Regions from separate parts of the Streptomyces sp. NBC_01803 genome, predicted to be linked through region 1. Evidence: riboswitches for the same ligand, from Rfam matches in the RefSeq annotation. Region 1 holds a riboswitch; each other region holds the start of a gene.
The links. Region 1 has a riboswitch for cyclic di-AMP ahead of OIE51_RS12445 (M23 family metallopeptidase). Riboswitches for the same ligand answer to the same signal wherever they lie in the genome.
Positions count from the first base shown of each region.

Region 1 (7,515 bases):
AGGTCTTCAGTCGGTCCACGACGTCCGCATGCTCGCGCTGGTCGCCGACCGGCTGGGTATCGCTCACGAGCGAGTGGGACTGTCGAGCGAGGGTGCATCGACGCAGAATGAGCGTGTGAATCGTCGCCACTTTCTCGGCGCGTCGGCCGCGCTCGGAATGCCCGCCCTCCCTGACGACATCGCGACGGCTCATCGGGCTGTGAACCCCGCCGTGGTCGACCATCTGCGGCGTCTGCGGGCCACACTCGTGCAGTCGGACAGTTTGTACGGACCTCGTTCGGTCATCGGCACGGTGCAGGATCACCTCAAGGTTCTGGCGCAACAGCTCCTCCCGGCCACCACGGGCCGGCTTCGCCGCGCCCTGCTTCAGACGAGTGCCGAATGGGCGGAGTTCGCCGGCTGGTTGCACGAGGATCTCGGTCAGCCCGAGCGCAGTCTGTGGTGGTCCGACCGAGCGATGGAGTGGGCGCAGGAGGCAGACGATCCCGCCCGGCAGTCCTTCATCCTCATGCGAAAGGCTCAGCAGTCCGCCAACCTGTCGCAGCCCCAACGGACTCTTGGTCTTGCCGCCGCCGCCCTGCGGGTGAGAGGCGACGTCGCGCAACGCGTCCGGGCCTCGGCCCATCTTCAGCTCGCTCACGGCCATGCGTGGGGTGGTGACCAGACCGAGACCGCCCGAGCTCTGGACGCCGCCCGGGAGATGGTCGATGACGGTGAGACGCCGACTGATGGACTCGGCGGCTACTGCGTGCCCGCCTACGTTGAGATACAGCGCGCGAGTTGCCTGCTGCGGCTGGGTAAACCCGCCGAGGCCGTGACCGTTTACGAACGGGCCCTCGGCACCTGGCCGTCACAGTACGAGCGTGAACGCGGCCTGCATCTTGCGCGCTTCGCCAACGCTCACGCGGCCAATCGGGATCCGGACGAGGCGTGTGCCGTAGGCGGCCAAGCACTGGAGATCATTCGCGAGACGGCATCGCGGCGCACGAAGGCGGAGTTGCAGCGTGTGGTGACGGGCCTGGCGCCGTGGCGTCGGATGTCTGCGGTGCGCGACCTTACCGAGGCGGTCTCCGTGCTGTAACTAGGATCTGTTCCGGGACAGTCGTCGGGAGGGTCTGTGCGGATCAGCCAGTTGGTCGGGGTCGATGAATGGGGCACGGTCGAAGGGCGGCCCTATGTCGTCTACAAGTACGCCGCGACGCTGGACGGCCGGATCGCGGCGGCGGACAGCACCAGTCAGTGGATCACGAGTCCGGAGTCGCGGGCGGAGGTTCACGCCTTGCGCGCCGCCTGTCAGGCGACCGTCGTCGGCTCGGGGACCCAGCAGGCCGACGACCCGCACCTCGCGGTTCGGTCGGGCTGGGATGATCCTCGGCTCCAGATCCCCGTCCAGGTCGAGCGGCAGCCGTGGCGTGTTGTGGTGGACACCAACGCCCGTACCCCCAAGGGGGCGAGGGTATTGGACGATGTCGCGCCCACGCTGATCGCCGTCGCGGAGGACGCGGACGCACGGCACTTCGAAGATGCGGCCACCGTCGTACGGCTGCCGCGCGCCGCCGACGGGCGCGGTCTGGAACTGCCCGCGTTGCTGGAGGAGTTGCGTGCGCGCGGGGTGCGCGGGATGTTCCTGGAAGGGGGGCCGACGCTGGCCGCTTCGTTCGTCTCGGCCGGGCTGGTGGACCGGATCATCGCGTACATCGCGCCCGCCCTGCTGGGGAACGGCAAGAGCGCGCTCCAGGGCGGGACCGTCGAGACCATGGCGGACATTCTGCGCTGTGACCTGCTGGACGTCGCGCGATCCGGGCCCGACGTACGGCTCCTCGCTCGGCCTCAGCGGCCCTGACGGCGAGTTCCCGGTGTGTACTCAGTCCGGGGCTGTGCCGAGTCGGAGAACCCCGCCGATGAGGCCCAGCCCCGCCGACCCGGCCGCGTGGAACGCCTACCTCGCCGAGGGCAACGCCAAGCAGGCACGCAAACGCGTCGCCGCCGATGTCCTCCTGCGCGACCAGGCCGACCGACTCCTTCTGGTCAACCCCACCTACAAACCCGGCTGGGACCTTCCCGGCGGCATGGCCGAAGCCAACGAGTCCCCCCACGACGCTGCGGTACGCGAACTGCGCGAAGAACTCGGCCACACACCCAACCTCCGTCAACTGCTCGTCGTGGACTGGGTCCCGCCCCACGGCCCCTGGGACGACCTCCTCGCCTTCGTCTTCGACGGCGGCACCCTCACCGACACCCAGGCCGCCCACCTGCGGCCTCACGACACCGAACTCTCCGCAACCGCCTTCATGCCCCTGGAAACAGCCCGCGACCTGCTCAATCCAAGACTGCGCCGCAGACTCGACGCGGCCGTACGCGCCCTCGGCAGCGGACAGCCAGCGTATCTTCGCGATGGCGCGGCCGACTGGGGATCACTCTGAAATCCCGCTTCGAGGAACCCACATCACCGTGACCTCAGAGGACTGGCCCCGGCTCTTGGTCGTGGACGTCGAGGGCAACAGCGCGACACCGCCCGACCTGGCCGAAGTCGCCGCCCTGGCCATCCGTAACGGCACCCCCGACACCACCACCGCCGGGTCCTGACTCATCCAACCGCCCGTGATCCGTCACCCCGTTCGCCACCGGCGTCCACAAGCTGACGAACGAGCGTCTGACCACCTGCCCGCCCTGGACGGCCGTGGCCGACGAGGTACGGCCATGCTGGACGACACCTGGATCCGCCGCCCACAACGCCACCGCCGACTACCGCGCCCTCGGCCGCCACCTTCCGGGCCGGCAACCGGCAGGCGTGATCGACACCCTCCGCCTCTCCCGCACCACCTACCCCGACGCCGAGCGCCACACCTGGACCCGATGGCCGGATACGCGGGCCTTGATCTCACGGCGGCCCCGGCCCACCGCGACCGCGGCACCTACGACGCTTACGCACCGCCCTTGGTGAAGCGCTGCTGGAAGCGGCGAAAGCGCGCTACGACATTGAGCCGCGTCTGATCAGGCCAGGAGGCGGTCGGTCTGGGGCCGGCGGTGGCGGAAGAGTCGCATCGTCAGAGCGACGCCTCGGTGAGCCGGGTGACGTCGGCGTCGGTGAGGGTCACATCGGCCACCGCGAGCAGGGCGGGGAGCTGGTCGAGGGTGCGGGCGCTGGCGATGGGGGCGGCGACCGTGGGCTGGACGGCGAGCCAGGCGAGGGCGATCGTGGCGACCTCGGCCTGGTGGGCGGCGGCGATCTCGTCCAGGGCGGTGAGCACGCGGCGGCCGTGCTCCGTCTCCAGGTGCTGGGCCGCGCGGCCGGCGCGGGCACTCGAAACGGCGGCGTTCGGGCGGTACTTGCCGGTGAGGAAGCCGGCGGCCAGCGCGAAGTACGGCATGGCGGCCAGGCCGTAGCGGGTGGCCAGGTCGGCGAGAGGGCCTTCGTAGGTGTCGCGGGAGACGAGGTTGTAGTGGGGCTGGATCGCGACGTAACGGGCCTTGTTCTCCCGGGTGGAGAACTCCAGGGAGGCTTCGAGGCGGGCCGGGGAGATGTTGGAGACGCCGATCTCGCGGACCTTGCCGGCCCGCACGAGGTCGTCCAGGGCGGTGATGATCTCCGCGACCTCGACCGACTCGTCGTCGAAGTGCGTGTAGTACAGGTCGATGCGGTCGGTGCCGAGCCGGCGCAGGGACTCCTCGGCGGCGCCCTTGATGGTGGCGGCGGACAGGCCCTTGAAGTCGGGATGCGCGCCCACCTTCGTGGCCACCACAATGTCGTCGCGCCGACCGCGCCGGGCCAGCCAGCGGCCGATGATCGTCTCGGATTCGCCGCCCGCATTGCCCTCGATCCAGGCGGAGTAGCTGTCGGCGGTGTCCACGAAGTTCCCGCCGGCCTCGGCGTAGGCGTCGAGAACGGCGAACGACTCCGCTTCGTCGGCCGTCCAGCCGAAGACGTTGCCCCCCAGGCAGAGGGGGAAGACCTCGAAAGCGCCGACGGCGTGCCTCTGTGCAGTCATGCGGCCAGCGTAAACTCGGTGGCCCTGGCGTCAGGGGAGCCGCCAGGGCCATCGGAGGCGTCAGACCGTGATGCCCTTGTCGCGCAGCCAGAGCAGCGGGTCGATGGCGGTGTCGCCACCGGGGCGGACCTCCAGGTGGAGGTGGGGACCGGTGGAGTTGCCCGTGGAGCCGACGCGGCCGACGGTGTCGCCGGTGACGATCTCCTGCCCGGTGGACACGCTCATCGAGGACAGGTGGCAGTACCAGACCTCGGTGCCGTCCTCCAACTCGACGATGACGCGGTATCCGTACGAGCCGGCCCAGGCGGCCTCCGTGACGGTGCCGGTGTGCACGTTCTTGACCGGCGTGCCGGTCGGGGCGGCGAAGTCGGTGCCGGTGTGGGTGGTCTGCCACATCGAGCCGCTCTCACCGAAGTAGGTGGAGAGGCGGTAGTCGTTGAGGGGCAGGGTGAAGCTGGCACGCAGCTGCTCCAGCCGCTCGGCCTCCTCGCGTTCGCGCCGCCGCTCCTCCTCGGCGGCCCGCTCGGCCTCGGCCACGGCCGCGGCTTCCTCGGCGGCGGCGGCCTCGGCCTCCTGGACGGCGGCGGTGACGGCCTGGGTTTCCGCGTTGGCGTCCTGCTGGTCGGCCTGCTGGAGGAGGCGGGTGCGCAGGGCCTCGCCCGCGTCGAGCACACCGGCGGGCCCGGACGGTGCCTCGGCGAGAGCGGCGGCGGAGTCGGCGGTCGCGGTATCGGCGGTCGCGGTGTCGGCGGTCGCGGTGTCGGCACCGGAGTCCGTGCCGGTGAGCAGGTCGCCGAGGACGGGGATGGTCGCCATCTCGTCCGCGGCGGTGTCCACGCCGGCGACGGCGCTCGCGCCCTCCTCGTTGGCCGTGGCCATGCCGCCCGCGCCGACCGCGGCGAACACGCCGACGCCGAGCACCGCGCGGCTGCGGGCGATGGTGCCGCCACGCTGGCGGGCGACACGGTGCCGCCCGCGCACCGGAAGGAGGGTGTCCTCGCTGGGATTCCACTCGCCGTACGTCTCGCCGTCGTCGGCCTTCGGCCCGAAGTAGGCCGGGTACGTGCCGGGCGAGCCGTACGTGTCCAAGTGCGTGCCCTCTATCGAGGCATGCCGGTTCGACGCCACGGAGGCGCTCTCCTTTCCTTCCTTCCGCCTACCGGGTTAGCTGACGGGTTCGGAGCAGGAAGGTCTCCTACGGAAGGGCGGCGGCTGGTGGCTGCCGACAGTCCGATTCACCCCAAGTGGTGGGTCCCCGGTTCCATTGGTGCAGTTGTTTCGCACGTGCCGGATTCGGCGAGTGAGCACGGCGCCGTCTCTTGTGACGGCGGTGACGACCGCGCTGCGTTATCGAACGTTAATAGAAGCTGCCGCCAGATTCCAAGTGCTTGAGGGAATAAACCCGAGCCCTTGACCAGGATTTTCAGTCCCGAAGCGCTGCAAATCCGGCAAATCGACGCCGATTTATAGGGGGCTGAGCATCTGACAGTACGTCAATTGTTATGTGAGGAGCGCCACATGCTCACCCCTCGTGGTCGCGTGCGTCGTATGTGGCACGGGCGGCGGCGATCTCGCGCTGATGCTCCTCGGTCCAGGTGACCAACGACTGGATCGTCGCGTGCAGCGTGGAACCGAGCGGCGTCAGCGCGTAGTCGACGCGCGGCGGCACGGTCGCGCGCACGGTCCGGCTCACCAGGCCGTCACGCTCCAGGTGTCGCAGCGTCCGGGTCAGCATCCGCTGGCTCACGCCGTCGATCTCGCGGCGCAGCTCGGTGAACCGCAGGCTCTGGCAGTCGAGGAGCGCGATGACGAGCAGCGACCACTTGTCCGCGATCCGGTCGAGGATCTGGCGGACTTCGCAGTCCTCGCGCACATCCCACTGCTTCACGTCATACGCGTACGCGTCGGAGCCGCCGCCGTCATCGCAGGTCGGGCCCACGGTATCCCCGGTGTTCCCGAGGGACTTCGAAGTGCCTTCTTCCATGCGGAGATGGTTCCCCATGATGCTGTCGGTTACAAGGAGGAACCGTCTCTGATCTGCCCCGAAGGGAACCTGCCCATGTCCACTCGTGCCTGGGGCATGTTGTTCGTCCTGTGCGGCGCCATCTTCCTGGAGGGGATCGACGTGGCCATGCTCAACGTGGCCCTCCCCTCCATCCGCGCCGATCTGGGTCTGTCCACCGGCGAACTCCAGTGGGTGATGAGCGCCTATGTCCTCGGCTACGGAGGCTTCATGATGCTGGGCGGCCGGGCCGCCGATCTCCTCGGCCGGCGGCGGATGTTCGTCGGCTGGCTGAGCGTCTTCCTGCTCTTCTCCGGCCTCGGCGGGCTGGCGACCGAGGGCTGGATGCTCATCGCCGCCCGGTTCGTGACGGGCGTGGCCGCCGCGTTCATGACCCCGGCCGGCCTGTCGATCATCACGACGACCTTCCCGGAGGGTCCGCGGCGCGACCGCGCCCTGCTGATCTACTCCGGCACCGCCGCCGGCGGCTTCTCGCTCGGTCTCGTCCTCGGCGGACTGCTCTCCTCGGTCGACTGGCGGTGGGTCTTCTTCGCCCCGGTCCTGGTCTCGCTGGTCGTCCTGCTCGCCGCCCTCGTGCTCATCCCGCGCCCGGCGGAGCAGCCCGTCGCGCCGGGAAGCCAACCCGTCGACATCACGGGCGCGTTGCTCATCACCGTCGCCCTCATGCTGCTGGCCGTCACGGTCGAGCGCGCCACCCACACCGGCATCGGCTGGACGGCGGCGACGCTCGCCGCCGGGCTCGCGGCCCTCACCGCCTTCGTCGCCGTCGAACGCCGCTCCGCCGCCCCGCTGCTGCGGCTGGGCATCCTGCGCTCGGGGACGCTGCTGCGCGTCAACGCCGCCGGTCTGCTGCTGGCCGCCGCGTTCTTCGCCTTCCAGTTCATCGCCGTCCTCTACCTCCAGGAGCTCCGCGGCTGGTCAACAATGAAGACGAGCCTGGCCATGCTGGTGATGGGCATCGACGCGGTCCTCGCGCCGACGCTGACGCCCCGCCTGGTGAACCGCTACGGCAACGCGCGGGTCATCCTCGGCGGGCTGCTGCTGGCGGTGGCCGGGTACGGGCTGTTCCTGCCGATCGGCCTGGACACCGTCTACCTGGCGATGTTCCCGTCCATGCTGCTGGTCGGGCTCTCGTTCGCCCTCGCCTACGGGCCGCTGACCATCTCCGCGACCGACGGCATCGAGGAGTCCGAGCAGGGGCTGGCCGGTGGGCTGCTCTACACCTCCTTCCAGTTCGGCGCGGCGCTCGGCCTCTCCGCCGCCACCGCCGTCAATGTCGCCGTCGCGCCGGAGGCGGGCGGCGTCGCCGCCTCGGCGCAGACCATGCTCGACGGCTTCCACGCGGCGCTGCTCGTGCCGCTGGGCGCGGCGATCCTCGCCGCCGCCGTCATCGCGGCGGGGCCGACGCGGCGGCGTCCGGCCCCGGTGGTGGGGGGCGCGGCGGCGACGGTGGCCACCCCACCGGCTGGGGAGTCCGTGCCGGCTCCGTCCGTCTCACGTTAG
Region 1 is NZ_CP109073.1:2,832,572-2,840,086, forward strand. It holds gene OIE51_RS12420 (helix-turn-helix domain-containing protein) at 1-1,081, shown strand, start outside; gene ribD (bifunctional diaminohydroxyphosphoribosylaminopyrimidine deaminase/5-amino-6-(5-phosphoribosylamino)uracil reductase RibD) at 1,118-1,843, shown strand; gene OIE51_RS12430 (NUDIX hydrolase) at 1,902-2,423, shown strand; gene OIE51_RS12435 (hypothetical protein) at 2,452-2,586, shown strand; gene OIE51_RS12440 (aldo/keto reductase) at 3,048-3,989, opposite strand; gene OIE51_RS12445 (M23 family metallopeptidase) at 4,050-5,117, opposite strand; cyclic di-AMP (ydaO/yuaA leader) riboswitch at 5,128-5,298, opposite strand; gene OIE51_RS12450 (winged helix-turn-helix transcriptional regulator) at 5,512-5,973, opposite strand; gene OIE51_RS12455 (MFS transporter) at 6,049-7,515, shown strand.

Region 2 (7,515 bases), 450 kb from region 1:
ACAGGGGATGGCATATCGGGCAAGGCGGCCTGGTTGTCAGGCCGCTGAACCGGCACCCCACACTATCCCAGCCCACCGGCCCCCGGCACGACGTTACGGCGCCCCTCCCACGTCCGGTCCGGCCGCCGGCCCGACCATCCTCACCCTCCTGAAAAGGAGTAGACCGCGCCCTTAGTCTGGTCGTTATGAATGCGACGGGGGCGGGGGAGGCACCGGGGCGGAGGTTCGCGCTCGGGTGGTGGACCCGGCGGCGCAGTGTCGTGCTCGACGGTGGGCTGGCGCTGGCCTCGGCCGCCGAGTGCGCGGGCCAGGGGGTCGGGTTCGCGGACCGGACCGGGCTGCCGGTCGGACTGGTCGTCGTGCCGGGGGCGCTGGCCGGGCTGACGCTGCTGGTGCGCCGCCGCTGGCCGCTCGCGGTGATCCTGGTCTCGGTCGCCGTCCTGCCCGCGAACATGGGCGCCATGCTGGCCCTTGTCGGCCTCTACACCCTGGCGACCACCGACGCGCCGCGCCGGATCATCGGGGCGCTGGCGTGCATGGAGGGCGCCGGGACGGTCATCGTCACCTATCTCCTCATGGACCAGGACGCGGACCTGCGGGAGCAGGGCATGCCGGTGTGGTTCCAGCCGCTGGTGTCCATCCTGTTCGGCGTGGCCTGCGTGGTGCCGCCGGTGCTCCTCGGGCTGTATGTGCGGGCGCGGCGGCGGCTGGTGGAGTCGTTGCGGGACCGGGCGCACGGTCTGGAGCGGGAGCTCGCGCTGCTGGCCGAGCGGGCCGAGGAGCGCGCGGAGTGGGCGCGGGGCGAGGAACGGCGGCGGATCGCGCGGGAGATGCACGACGTGGTGGCGCACCGGGTGAGCCTGATGGTGGTGCACGCGGCGGCGGTGCAGGCGGTGGCGCCGAAGAATCCGGAGAAGGCGGCGAAGAACGCGGCGCTGATCGGCGACATGGGCCGGCAGGCGCTGACCGAGCTGCGGACCATGCTGGGGGTGCTGCGGGCGGGGGACGGCCGGCGGGCGGACGCGCCGTCGCGGCTGGCGGAGATCGCGGTGGCGGTACGGGTGACGGAGGACGCGGGGCCGTCGCTGACGGAGGTCGCGGTGCTCGTGGCCGAGTCGCGGGCGGCGGGGATGACGGTGGACCTGGCCGTGGAGGGGGAGCCGCGCGGGTACGCGGAGCAGGTGGAGTCGACGGCCTACCGGGTGGTGCAGGAGGCGTTGACGAACGTGCACAAGCACGCGGCCGGCGCGGCGGCGCGGGTGCGGCTGGCGCACCGGGACGGCGAGGTGGCGGTGCTGGTGCAGAACGAGGCGCCGGACGGCGGGATCGGGGCGCCGGACGGCGCGCGGCTGCCGAGCGGCGGGAACGGTCTGGTGGGGATGCGCGAGCGGGTGACGGCGCTGGGCGGCGGGTTCGTGTCGGGGCCGACGGACAGCGGGGGCTTCCGGGTCTCGGCGGTGATCCCGGACCAGCGACGGCCGGAGCCGGCGGATGGCTGAGGGCGGGGAGCCGCCGACGCTGTTCGACCAGGGCTTCACGGCGGACCCGTATCCGGCGTACGCGTGGCTGCGCGAGAACGCGCCGGTGCACCGGGCGGTGCTGCCGAGCGGGGTGGCTGCCTGGCTGGTGACGCGGTACGCGGACGCGCGCCGGGCGCTGGCCGATCCCCGGCTGAGCAAGAACCCGGGGCGGCACAGCGCGGCGGACCACGCCTCGGGGCGGGTCGGCATCCCGGGGGAGCGCGGCGCGAACGTGATGACTCATCTGCTGAACATCGACCCGCCGGACCACACGCGGCTGCGGCGGCTGGTGTCGACGGCGTTCACGCCGCGCCGGGTGGCCGAGTTCGAGCCGCGGGTGCGGGAGTTGTCGGAGCGGCTGGTGGACGGGTTCGCGGGCGCCGGATCGGCGGACCTGATCGACGAGTTCGCGTTCCCGCTGCCGATCTACGCGATCTGCGACCTGCTGGGGGTGCCGCCCGAGGACCAGGACGACTTCCGGCGGTGGGCCGGGATGATGCTGCACACGGCGGGCAAGCGCGGCGGGGTGGGGCGCGCGGTGCGGCGGATGCGGACGTATCTGGGGGAGTTGATCCACCGCAAGCGGGGGGAGTTGGGGGACGACCTGATCTCGGGTCTGATCCGGGCGTCGGACCACGGTGAGCAGTTGACGGAGGACGAGGCCGCGTCGATGGCGTTCATCCTGCTCTTCGCGGGCTTCGAGACGACGGTGAACCTGATCGGGAACGGCACCCTGGCGCTGCTGCGGAACCCGGCGGAGCTGGCGCGGCTGCGGGGCGCGGTGGCGGCGGGGGACGAGGCGCTGATGGCCTCGGCGGTCGAGGAGTTGCTGCGGTTCGACGGGCCGGTGGAACTGGCGACGTGGCGGTTCGCGTCGGAGCCGCTGACGCTGGGCGGACAGCGGGTGGAGCGCGGCGATCCGGTGCTGGTCGTGCTGGCGGCGGCGGACCGCGATCCGGCCCGCTTCGCGGCGCCGGACGCGCTGGATCTGGGGCGGCCGGACAATCCGCATCTGGGGTACGGGCACGGCATCCACTACTGCCTGGGCGCGCCGCTGGCACGGCTGGAGGCACGCACGGCGCTGGCGACGCTGCTGCGGCGGCTGCCGGATGTGCGGCTGGCGGCGGAGCCGGCCGATCTGCGCTGGCGGGGCGGGCTGATCATGCGTGGGCTGCGGTCCTTGCCGGTCGCGTTCACGGCGGAAGGTGACAGAGCGTCAGCAGTGTGATGAACACGTTATCCCGGCGGGATCGACTTGTGATCGTGCGGACGGAGGACTAGGTTCCCCTCATCCGTAACAGTGTTCGCATGAGAGGACCGTCAAATGCGCTCCCGGACCGGCCGTCACCGTCGTCCACGACAGGCTCCGGCCTTTCTCGTCACCGCGGGGGTGACGGGCGCGGGCATCGCGTTGCCCCTGATCGGCGCGGGCTCGGCGAACGCGGTGAGTGATGGCACGTGGGACCAGGCCGCCGAGTGCGAGAGCGGCGGGATATGGACGGCGAACACCGGTAACGGCTACTACGGCGGCTTCCAGTTGCCGCTGAGCCTGTGGGAGCGGTACGGCGGGCTCGACCTCGCGCTCCGGCCCGACCTGGCGAGCCGGGCGCAACAGATCACGGTGGCGACGCGGATGCTCGCCGACCAGGGGCAGGAAGCGCTGCCGGGGTGCGCGTTGCTGTCGGGGCTGTGGGAGGAGTTCCGCGCCGAGCACGGGGACGACGTGGACCGGGCGGAGGAGGCCGAGGAGGCCCAGGCCGAGGAGGAGATCGGGGGGCCGGAGGAGTCGGCCGTACCCGGTGAGGAGGGCGGCGAGGTCGAGGGACCGGACACGGAGCCCGGCCTGGAGCCGTCCGAGCCGCCGGTCGAGGGATCGGTCGAGGGATCGGTCGAGGGATCGGTCGAGGAGCCGACGGAGGAGCCCGCGGCGGAGGCGGCCGGAGAGGCGGCCGAGGAGCCCGCCGGTGACGAGCCCGACGCGGCGGAGGCGGCCGGGAGCGCGGACGGCGGCGGGCGGCACCGGGGTGAGCTCGACCCGGCGGAGGCGGAGGCCGGTGCGGAGCCGGCCGCCACGACCGGGCGGCACGCGGACCGTTACGAGGTGCGGCGGGGGGACACCTTGTCCGCCATTGCGGTGGTGTCCGGGGTGTCCGGCGGCTGGCCCGCCCTCTACGAGGCGAATAAAACGGTCATTGGCGACAATCCAGACTTCATACTCCCGGGCCAGGTGCTGGAGTTGGCGGTCGCGGCCCGTTAGGTATCGATTCGCGAGCGCAACTTTGCGATCTGAAAAGTGTGACCATCATCTCCCCGCACTTCGGTGATATCGGACTCTTCCGTCGTTTCGCCTCCCTGGCTGACCTGGGCAAATCCGACTTCTCGCGCGTCAACCCCCGCCACGCCGGTGATCTTCATCGTTCTTGAATCGTTAGTGAGCGTGTGTTTAGTGTCCCTCCGCTCGACGTCTCGCCGGGCACCGAAGCCGAACGCCGAATCCTGCCGCCGGCCTCGGGGACCACCATCGCGCACCACCGCAGGCAGGAGCGGGGGACCCAGGCCGCGACCCGGTAGCCGACACCGGGGCGCGGATGCCGCGCCGGACCGCACTCCCGGCAACGGCTTGGGGTGAAGCCCCGGACGCCGCAAGGCGCCAGGGGCCGGGCAACTCACCAGACCCGAACCCGACAGCTCACCTCGCAGGCGTCGGTGAGAAGGATCGTCATGCTGTTCACAGGCAAGGGCCGTCATCGTCGTCCGTCCAGACCGACCCGCTTCGCCGCCGCGGCCACCGTCACCGGCGCCGCCGCGGTCGCGCTTCCGCTGCTGAGCGCCACCGGCGCCGGCGCCGCCTCCGTCGACACCTGGGACACCGTCGCCCAATGCGAGTCCGGCGGCGACTGGGCCATCAACACCAACAACGGCTATTACGGCGGCCTGCAGTTCTCCCAGTCGAGCTGGGAAGCGGCCGGCGGTTCGCAGTACGCCTCCCGCGCCGACCTGGCCTCCAAGGACCAGCAGATCGCCGCCGCCGAGGTGCTTCTCTCGATGCAGGGCCCCGGCGCCTGGCCGGTCTGCGGCCCGCAGGCGGGTCTGTCCGCCGGCGGCCCGGCCGCCGAGGTGAACCCCGGTGGCGCCGCCCCGGAGCCGGCTCCCGAGCCCGCGCCCGAGCCGCAGCCCGCGGAGGAGATCCCGGCCGAGCCGCAGGCCGCCCCGGCCCGCGAGGAGGAGGTGCCCGCCGACGACAGCAACGGCGGGACCTACACCGTCAAGCGCGGTGACACCCTCTCGGAGATCGCCGAGGAGCACGACACCACCTGGCAGCAGCTCTGGGCCGACAACGCCGATGTGGTCGGGGACAACCCCGACCTGATCCACCCCGGTCAGGAGCTCGGCGTCTGATCCGCCCCGGCCCACGCCGGTGAACCGGAACCCGGTGCGGGGCGACGCCCCCGCACCGGGTTTTCTTCTCCCGTTGAACAAAAAGGTGGCCCCCGCTCTGAGCTGGGCTTTCAGAGGGGTATCGAGTGCTTAGGGCGAGCTGGCGACCAGTGCGGCCTCCCGGGGCGGCTACGCTCAGAGGGCTGAAGACGCCACTGATGACATCCACTCGGACCTAAGGAGAACCTCGTGCCGTCTATCGACGTCGTCGTAGCCCGCGAGATCCTTGACTCGCGAGGCAACCCCACGGTCGAGGTCGAGGTTGGCCTCGACGACGGCAGCACGGGTCGTGCCGCCGTTCCCTCCGGGGCCTCCACCGGGGCCTTCGAGGCGCTGGAGCTGCGCGACGGGGATCAGAGCCGCTACCTGGGCAAGGGCGTGGAGAAGGCCGTCCTCGCCGTCATCGAGCAGATCGGCCCCGAGCTGGTGGGTTACGACGCCACCGAGCAGCGGCTGATCGACCAGGCGATGTTCGACCTGGACGCCACCGCCGACAAGTCCTCGCTCGGCGCCAACGCCATCCTCGGCGTCTCCCTCGCCGTGGCGCACGCCGCCTCCGAATCCCGCGACCTCCCCCTCTTCCGCTACCTCGGCGGGCCCAACGCGCACCTGCTCCCGGTGCCGATGATGAACATCCTGAACGGCGGCGCGCACGCCGACTCGAACGTGGACATCCAGGAGTTCATGATCGCCCCCATCGGCGCGGAGTCCTTCTCCGAGGCCGTCCGCTGGGGTGCCGAGACCTACCACACGCTCAAGAAGGTGCTGAAGGAGCGCGGCCTGGGCACCGGCCTGGGCGACGAGGGCGGCTTCGCGCCGAGCCTCGGCTCCAACCGCGAGGCCCTCGACCTGATCGTCGAGGCCATCCAGAAGGCCGGGTACACCCCGGGTCAGGACATCGCCCTCGCCCTGGACGTGGCCGCCACCGAGTTCTACTCGGACGGCGTCTACACCTTCGAGGGCAAGTCCCGCACCGCCGCCGAGCAGACGGCGTACTACGCCGAGCTGGTCGAGGCGTACCCGCTGGTGTCCATCGAGGACCCGCTGAGCGAGGAGGACTGGGAGGGCTGGCAGGCCCTCACCGCCGAGCTCGGCGGGAAGGTACAGATCGTCGGCGACGACCTCTTCGTCACCAACCCCGAGCGGCTCCAGCGCGGCATCGACGCGGGTGCGGCCAACGCGCTGCTGGTGAAGGTCAACCAGATCGGCTCGCTGACCGAGACCCTGGACGCCGTGGAGCTGGCCCAGCGCAACGGTCTCAAGTGCATGATGTCCCACCGCTCCGGCGAGACGGAGGACGTCACCATCGCGGACCTGGCCGTCGCCACCAACTGCGGTCAGATCAAGACCGGCGCCCCCGCCCGTTCCGAGCGGGTCGCCAAGTACAACCAGCTGATGCGGATCGAGGAGATCCTCGACGACGCGGCTGTCTACGCCGGGCGCAGCGCGTTCCCGCGCTTCCGCGGCTGAGACTCCCGGGGGGCGGACCGGCGGGACCTCCCGTCCTGTCCGTCCCGTCCGCCCGCCCTACGCCCGTCCCCGCCCTCCGTCCCGTACGGTGGCGGGGCACGGGTACGGCGAACTGGGGTGTGAGGGAGGCGACGTGGCCGCGGAGCGGGACCGGTTCTCCACCGCCACCAGACTCAGGGCACTGGGCGAGCAGGCCGCCGCGCGGGTCTACCGCGCGCAGAGCCGTCGGCTGCGCCGCCCGCCGCGCCGCAGCCGCCTCACCGGCCGGGCCGCGATCCTGGCACTCGTGCTGTGCTCCCTGATCGTCGCGCTCGCCTATCCGCTGCGGCAGTACATCCAGCAGCGCACCGAGATCGCCGACCTGCGGCGGCAGGCCCAGGAGGAGCGGCAGCGGGTCGAAGACCTGCGGGACGCCAAGGCCCGCTGGCAGGACCCGGCGTATGTCGAACAACAGGCGCGCGAGCGGTTGCAGTACGTGCGGCCCGGCGAGATCGGGTTTCTCCTCCCGGAGGCCGGTGACGGCGACGGCGAGGCCGGCGGGGACGAGGAGGACGACGAGCGCCTGCGCACCCGTGGTGCCCCCGCCCCCCGCCCCTGGTACGACAATCTGTGGGACGGCGTCGACAAGGCCGACCGGCCGAGCTGACGCCGCGACGTCCCCCAGTTCCCGGACAGAAAGCCACTCGTGGAAACCCCAACCCCGACGGACGCCGCCGCGATCGAGGAGCAGCTCGGCCGGCCGCCGCGCGGTCTGCGCGCGGTCGCGCACCGCTGCCCCTGCGGCAGCCCGGACGTCGTGGAGACGGCGCCCCGTCTGCCGGACGGCACGCCGTTCCCCACCACCTACTACCTGACCTGTCCGCGCGCGGCCTCCGCCATCGGCACCCTGGAGGCCGAGGGCGTCATGAAGGACATGACGGTCCGGCTGGCCGAGGACCCGGAGCTGGCCGCCGCGTACCGGACCGCCCACGAGGACTACCTCGCGCGCCGCGACGCCATCGAGGTGCTGCCCGGCTTCCCCAGCGCGGGCGGGATGCCCGACCGGGTCAAGTGCCTGCACGTGCTGGTCGCCCACTCCCTGGCCGCC
Region 2 is NZ_CP109073.1:2,384,308-2,391,822, reverse strand. It holds tRNA gene OIE51_RS10340 (tRNA-Gln) at 1-8, opposite strand, end outside; gene OIE51_RS10335 (sensor histidine kinase) at 186-1,499, shown strand; gene OIE51_RS10330 (cytochrome P450 family protein) at 1,492-2,748, shown strand; gene OIE51_RS10325 (transglycosylase family protein) at 2,845-3,777, shown strand; cyclic di-AMP (ydaO/yuaA leader) riboswitch at 4,105-4,238, shown strand; gene OIE51_RS10320 (transglycosylase family protein) at 4,242-4,919, shown strand; gene eno (phosphopyruvate hydratase) at 5,148-6,428, shown strand; gene OIE51_RS10310 (FtsB family cell division protein) at 6,562-7,074, shown strand; gene OIE51_RS10305 (DUF501 domain-containing protein) at 7,114-7,515, shown strand, end outside.
Region 2: another riboswitch for cyclic di-AMP. It lies ahead of OIE51_RS10320 (transglycosylase family protein); the one in region 1 lies ahead of OIE51_RS12445 (M23 family metallopeptidase).

Region 3 (7,515 bases), 520 kb from region 1:
CGTCGCCGTCGGCACGACGGTGCTGCTCACCACGCAGTACCTGGAGGAGGCCGACCAGCTCGCCGACCGCATCTCGGTCATCGACGCGGGCCGGGTGGTCGCCGAGGGAACGGCCGACGAGCTGAAGGCCCGGATCGGTGGCGACCGGATCGAGGTCGTCGCACGGCACGCGACCGACCTCGACGCCGTGGCCGCGCTCGTCGGCCGCGTGTGCGGGGCGCGGCCGGAGACCGACCGGGACACCCGGCGGGTCGCCGCCCCGGCCGCCGACCGGGTGACCGCGCTGACCGAGGTGGTGCGGGCGCTGCACGAGGCGGGGATCGCGGTCGAGGACATCGGCACCCGGCGGCCCACGCTCGACGAGGCGTTCCTGCTGCTCACGGGCACGGCGCGGACGCACGAGAGCGAGGAGGTCCCCGCGTGAGCGGCACCGGCACGGTACGGAACGGCGTCAGCGACAGTCTCGTCATGACGCGGCGGAACATGGCACATCTGGTCCGGGTGCCGGAGGAGATGATCCTCTACTTCACGCTGCCGATCATGTTCGTGCTGGTCTTCGGGTACGTCTTCGGCAACGGCATGACGGTTCCGGGCGGCGGTGACTACCGCGAGTTCCTGCTGCCGGGCGTCTTCGTCATGACGATGCTCTACGGCATGGGCGCCACCGGCTCGGCGGTGGCCGCGGACACGGAGCGGGGCGTGGTGGACCGGTTCCGGTCGATGCCGGTGGCCCGTTCGGCGCTGCTCACCGGGCGTGGTACGGCCGACATGCTGCGAGCCCTGCTGGAGATCACGGTGCTGGTGATCTGCGGGCTGCTGGTCGGCTGGGAGTGGCACCGGGGCCCTGGCCGGGCGCTCGCGGCCCTCGCGCTGGTGCTGGCGCTGCGACTGGCGATCACCTGGATCGGGATCTATCTGGGCCTGGTGGTCAGGAACCCGGAGACCGTCGGCTCGATCGTCTTCCCGCTGGCGTTTCCGCTCACCGCCGTGTCGAACGTCTTCACCGCGCCGGAGCTGATGCCGGGCTGGCTCGGCACGGTCGCGGAGTGGAACCCGCTGTCGGCCACCGTGGCCGCGATCCGCGAGCTGTTCGGCAACCCGGGGCCGACGGGCGGCTCGTGGGCGGCGGACCACGCGCTGTTCCTGGCCGTGGCCTGGCCGGTGGTGCTGACGGCGGTCTTCGCGCCGCTGGCGGTGCGCGCGTATCAGCGGCTCAGCCGCTGAGCGGACCGGGAACGACCGGGAACGACCAGAACGGCCGGGAACGAGACGGGGCCCCGCACCGGATGTCCGGTGCGGGGCCCCGTCTCGTGGAACGGGCGCGGTGTCGCGTCAGATGGCGACGCCGTGCCCCCGCAGGTAGGCCAGCGGGTCGATGTCCGAGCCGTACTCGGGACCGGTGCGCACCTCGAAGTGCAGGTGCGGGCCGGTCGCGTTGCCGGTGGCGCCGGACAGGCCGATCTGCTCCCCGGGGCTCACCGTCTGGCCGACGCTGACGGAGAACGAGGACAGGTGGGCGTACTGGCTGTAGTGGCCGTCGGCGTGCAGGATGACGACCTCGTTGCCGTAGGCGCTGCTCGTCCGGGCCGTGACCACCTCGCCGGAGGTGATGGCCACCACGGGAGTGCCGGTGCCTACGGGGAAGTCGACGCCGGTGTGGTAGCCGGAGGACCAGTTGGAGCCGGCGACGCCGTAGTTGGTGCCGACCGCGCCCTCGACCGGGGCCGTGAAGCCGGTGCCGGTCTCGTCGGACGGGGCCGGGGCCGGGGCGGGCTCCGGCTCCGGCTCGGGCTCGGGCTCAGGAGCAGGCTCCGGCTCGGGAGCGGGCTCCGGCTCGGGGGCCGGGGCGGGCTCGGCCTCCGGGGCCGGGGCCGGGGCGGCGGTCTGGGCGGCGGCGGTGCCGTCCAGGGACAGTTCCTGACCGGGGTGGATCAGGTCGGGGTCGCCGCCGATGACCTGGCGGTTGTCCTCGTAGATCCGCTCCCAGCCGCCCTCGACGTCGTGCGCGTCGGCGATCTTGAAGAGCGTGTCGCCCTTGACCACCGTGTAGCTGCCGGAACCGCGCTCACGCTCGGAGTCGCCGGAGCGGTCGTCGGACTGGTCGGAGCCGGCCGGGGCGCTGACGGGGGCGGCGTTGGCGGCGGCGACCTGCTGGGCCGCGGGCTGCGCGGCGCTCGCTCCGCCCGCGGCGATGAGCGGCAGTGCCACGCCGGCACCACCCGCCGTGAGCATCAGGGAGATGCGGGAAGTGCGCCGGATACGCTGGCGGCGGTGACGTCCGCGTGCGGACATAGGTGTGCTCCTCTCCAACGCCTGCGAGGTGAGCTGTCGGGTTCGGGCCGGAGTAGCCCGGCCACCGCCGAATTCGGGCACGGGCGACCGAATTCATGGGTGGCTTCACCCCGAGCCGGAGCGTCGGAAAAACGCCTCGGCGAAAAGTGGGTCCCCCGCTCCTGTCACGCGGAATTGCTGCGTTTCCGCCTCCGGTGACAGGATTCGGCGTCCGGGAGCGGCTCGCCGCGGATGCGGCGCGGCCAGAACGGTAAACCTATGAATTCATAGAAGACAAGAAAACGGGCGCAGTCACTCCATGATCGGAAATACCGCCCCCGGCCATGCGTGACGACGGGCGACCGGACATGAACGGCGGGTAAGAGTGGGATTTCCGGCGGATTCGCCAATCACCCTTTCCCGATGACTCGTTGACCGGACCGGCGGAACGGGCGGGTGATGGCGATGATCGCCGGTCGCGCCGCCGAGTGACCTCGGTCACGCGCCACCCTTCCGCCCCTTATGCCCGGAACGTCCCGTCAGCTCATCCCTCGCCGTCGAGCTGCCGGATCGTCACGATCGACGGACCGCGCCGGCTCGACAGATCCCGGGAGACGGCCTCGGCGTCCCGCAACGCGCGCACCGCGTTGTGCCAGGTGAGTCCCGCCAGCTCGGCCGACGACCAGCGCCGGTCCAGCAGCTCCGCGATCAGCGCCGGATAGCCCGCCACGCTCTCCAGGCCGTCCGGCAGGAAGGCCGTGCCGTCGAAGTCACCGCCAATGCCGATGTGGTCAGCCCCGGCGACCTCGCGCATGTGGTCCAGGTGGTCCGCGACGGTCGCCACGGTGGCGCGCGGACGCGGGTGCTCGGCCTCGAACGCCCGGTGCACCCGCATCGCCGGTTCCGTGGTGTCCAGCGGGTGCAGGCCGTGGGCCCGCATGTTCTCGCTCGCGCGCCGGGTCCACTCGGCGGCCTCCGGCAGCACGAAGGCCGGCACGAACGTCGCCATCGCCACCCCGCCGTTGGCGCTCAGCGACTCCAGCACGTCGTCCGGGATGTTGCGCGGGTGGTCGCAGATCGCGCGCGCGGAGGAGTGCGAGAAGATCACGGGCGCCTGGCTCACGCGCAGCGCGTCGCGCATCGTCGAGGCGGCGACGTGCGAGAGGTCGACCAGCATCCCCATGCGGTTCATCTCCCGGACCACCTCCTCGCCGAACGCGGTGAGCCCGTCGTGCCGGGGCTCGTCGGTGGCCGAGTCCGCCCAGTCGGTGTTGTCGTTGTGGGTGAGCGTCATGTACCGGACGCCGAGGTGGTGGAACGCCCGGAGCGTCGCCAGCGAGTTGGCGATGGAGTGGCCGCCCTCGGCGCCCATGAGGGAGGCGATCCGGCCCGCCGCCCACGCCGCCGCCACGTCGTCGGCGGTGTACGCGGGCAGCAGGTCGGCCGCGTACCGGCACTGGAGGCGCCGGACCACGTCGATCTGTTCCAGGCAGGCGCTGACGGCGCGGTCCCCGGCCAGCTCGGTGGAGACGTACACCGACCAGAACTGCGCGCCGACGCCGCCCGCCCGCAGCCGTGGGAGGTCGGTGTGGAGGTGGGCGCTCTGGTCGGTGGCGATGTCACGGCGGTCGAGGTCGTACGCGACCTGCTTGCGCAGCGCCCAGGGCAGGTCGTTGTGGCCGTCCACGATCGGATGCTCGGCCAGCAGCGCGCGGGCGCGGGCCAGGGAATCGGCCGGAGCCGCGGCCGGGGCGTCGGCGGGGGAATCGGCCGGGGCGTCGGTCACGGTGTGCCCCCGGCGGCGAGCGAGGCGCGCAGGCGGCGGCCCTTCTCGGTGGCCTGCTCGTTCAGGGCGCGCTGGAACGCCCGCATCCGCTCCAGCAGCTCCGGATCGTGCGCGGCGAGCGTGCGGACGGCGAGCAGGCCGGCGTTGCGCGCGCCGCCGACCGAGACGGTGGCGACCGGGACGCCGGCCGGCATCTGCACGATGGAGAGCAGCGAGTCCATCCCGTCCAGGTACTTCAGGGGCACCGGCACCCCGATGACGGGCAGCGGGGTCAGCGAGGCGAGCATCCCCGGCAGGTGGGCGGCGCCGCCGGCGCCCGCGATCAGCGCCTTCAGCCCCCGCCCGGCGGCCCGCTCGCCGTAGGCGACCATCTCGTGCGGCATGCGGTGCGCGGAGACGACGTCCACCTCGTAGGGCACGGCGAACTCGTCCAGCGCCTCGGCGGCGGCGCGCATCACCGGCCAGTCGGAGTCGGAGCCCATGACGATGCCGACCAGAGGCGGCGAGGTGCTGCTGCTGCTCGGGGTGGTGCTCATTCGTCGATGATTCCTCGGAGGTAGTCGGCGGCGTGCCGCGCGCGGTCGCGCACGTCGGCCAGGTCCTCGCCGAAGGTGGTGACGTGGCCGACTTTGCGGCCGGGCTTCACGTCCTTGCCGTACATGTGGATCTTGAGGCGGGGATCGCGGGCCATGCAGTGCAGGTACCCCTGGTACATGTCTGGGGCGTCGCCGCCGAGGACGTTGGCCATCACGGTCCAGGGGGCGCGCGGGCGCGGGTCGCCGAGCGGGAGGTCGAGCACGGCGCGCAGGTGGTTGGCGAACTGCGACGTGACCGCGCCGTCCTGCGTCCAGTGGCCGGAGTTGTGCGGGCGCATCGCCAGCTCGTTGACGAGAACGCGGCCGTCGGCCGTCTCGAACAGCTCGACCGCGAGGTGGCCGGTGACGTTCAGCTCCCGGGCGATGCTGAGCGCCAGCCGCTGCGCGGCCAGGGCCAGCTCGTGCGGCAGGCCGGGCGCGGGGGCGATCACGGTGTCGCAGACGCCGTCCACCTGGACGGACTCGACCACCGGGTAGGCGACGGCCTGGCCGTGCGGGGAACGGACGACGTTGGCGGCCAGCTCGCGCGTGAAGTCGACCTTCTCCTCGGCCAGCACCGGCACGCCCGCCAGGAACGGCGCGCTGGTCGCGGCGGCCTCGGCGGCCGAGCGGACGACCCACACGCCCTTGCCGTCGTAGCCGCCGCGCACGGTCTTCAGAACGACGGGGAAGCCGGTGGCGCCCGTGTCCTCCTCGGCGAAACGGCGGATGTCGGCGGGGTCGGCGACGACGCGGTGGCGGGGGCAGGGGATGCCCAGCTCGGTGAGACGGGCCCGCATCACGCCCTTGTCCTGCGCGTGCACCAGGGCGTCCGGGCCGGGCCGGACGGCGATGCCGTCGGCTTCGAGCGCGCGGAGATGTTCGGTCGGGACGTGCTCGTGATCGAACGTGATCACGTCGCAGCCTCGGGCGAACGCGCGCAGCGTGTCGAGGTCGCGGTAGTCCCCGACGACCACGTCGTTCACGACCTGGGCCGCCGAGTCGCGCGGAGTGTCGCTGAGCAGCCTGAACCTGATACCGAGCGGGATGCCCGCCTCATGGGTCATACGGGCGAGCTGACCGCCTCCGACCATGCCGACCACCGGAAATGTCACGGGGCCAGCGTATCGGCAGCCCTCTGACGTCGGCCGCTGGGCCACAACGGCTGGAACCGGGCCGGGGCGCGGGCGCGTCGTCGTACGCATGTGGATCGGACGGGGCATGGCGGTGGCGGCGCTGGTGGCGGGTGTCGCGGCGGGGGCGGGCGCCTGCGAGGGGAACGAGGAACGCGAGGACGCGCGGGTGTTCACGGCGGAGGACGAGGCGATCGAGGTCGAGGCCGGGGAGAGCTTCACGGTCCGGCTGGCCGAGAACCCGACGACCGGCTACGAGTGGGCGATCGTCTCCCCCACGCCGGACCCGGCGGTGATCACCGTGGTGGAGGAACGTTACGAGGCCGACGAGGGTGCGGCGGAGGCACCGGGGCGCGGCGGAACGAAGTACCTGGTCTTCCGGGCGGAGGACGCGGGGACCACGGACCTCCGGCTGGTGGAACGGCGGGAAGGCGACGACCGCGCGGCGGAGGAGCTGACATTCGACGTCACTGTCGGCTGAGCCGGGCCGGGACGGTCTGGTTAGCATGGCCGCTATGAGCGACCGGCGCACGCTGCGCGACCGCATGCGCGGCATCGCCCAGGAAGCCGCGAAGTTCGGCGCCGTGGGCGCGTTCGGGTTTCTCGTGAACGTGATCGTGTTCAACCTCTGCACCCAGGCGGCGGGTCTCGCGCCGATCCGGTCGGGTGTGCTCGCCACGTCGGCGGCCATCTGCACGAACTACGTGGGGAACCGGTACTGGACGTACCGCCACCGCGACAAGACCGGCCGCAGCCGGGAGGCGGGCTTGTTCCTGCTGTTCTCGGGCGCGGGCATGGTGATCGAGAACGGCGTCCTGGCGCTGTCGCACTACGGCCTGGGTTTCACGTCCCCCCTGGCGGACAACCTGGCGAAGAATCTGATCGGCCTCGGCCTCGGCTCCCTGTTCCGCTTCTGGTCCTACCGCACCTGGGTCTTCCGCGCACCCCCGCCGACGACGGCGGAGGAAGAGACTGCGGCAGCAGCCTCCCCAACCCGCTGACCCGCGCGCGGGGATGACGCCAGCCGCCCGACGTCGACGATGACGTGGCGCCGCGCTGACCCGCGCGGGGGGATGACGCCCTTGCGTGGGACCGGCCGGGGACGTTCCCGCGTGCGCGTGGGGACGAGCACATGACGGACGGCTCGGACGGGACACCCGACTCCGCGACGGATTCCTCACCCGGCAGAGAGGCGGGGCCACCCCGCGTACGCGGGGAACACATCCGGGAGTTCCCCACCCGACACGGGATCGCGGGAACACCCCCGCCTACGCGGGGACCACCTCAACCGGAGCCAGCGGGCCGAGCGCGCGGGCGGAACACCCCCGCTACGCGGGGAACACACGCCAGGGAATGACGCGCCGGCACCTCGGGCGCCGGAACACCCCGCCTACGCGGGGAACACGCTCGTTGGTCCGGGGGGTGCCGGGGGTTGGGCTGGTTTCGTTGAGGTGGGTCGGGGGCGGGGCCTCATTCCGTTCCATCTCCCTCGCGGCTCAGGAACAGGGCGAAGATCGGGGGGCGTTGTTGGAGGAGTTCCAGGCGACCGCCGTCCGCTTCGGCCAGGTCGCGGGCTACTGCCAGGCCGAGGCCCGTCGAGTTGTGGCCGCTCACCGTGCGTTCGAAGACCCGGGCGCCCAGTTCGAGGGGGACACCCGGGCCCGCGTCGGTGACTTCGATCACCGCCTGGTTGCCCGTCGTCCGCGTGCGCAGTGCCACCGTTCCGTCGCCGTGCATCAGTGAGTTCTCC
Region 3 is NZ_CP109073.1:2,309,668-2,317,182, forward strand. It holds gene OIE51_RS09940 (ATP-binding cassette domain-containing protein) at 1-424, shown strand, start outside; gene OIE51_RS09945 (ABC transporter permease) at 469-1,224, shown strand; gene OIE51_RS09950 (M23 family metallopeptidase) at 1,333-2,292, opposite strand; cyclic di-AMP (ydaO/yuaA leader) riboswitch at 2,296-2,484, opposite strand; gene OIE51_RS09955 (dipeptidase) at 2,816-4,057, opposite strand; gene purE (5-(carboxyamino)imidazole ribonucleotide mutase) at 4,054-4,593, opposite strand; gene OIE51_RS09965 (5-(carboxyamino)imidazole ribonucleotide synthase) at 4,590-5,747, opposite strand; gene OIE51_RS09970 (protease inhibitor I42 family protein) at 5,836-6,246, shown strand; gene OIE51_RS09975 (GtrA family protein) at 6,281-6,766, shown strand; gene OIE51_RS09980 (ATP-binding protein) at 7,236-7,515, opposite strand, start outside.
Region 3: another riboswitch for cyclic di-AMP. It lies ahead of OIE51_RS09950 (M23 family metallopeptidase); the one in region 1 lies ahead of OIE51_RS12445 (M23 family metallopeptidase).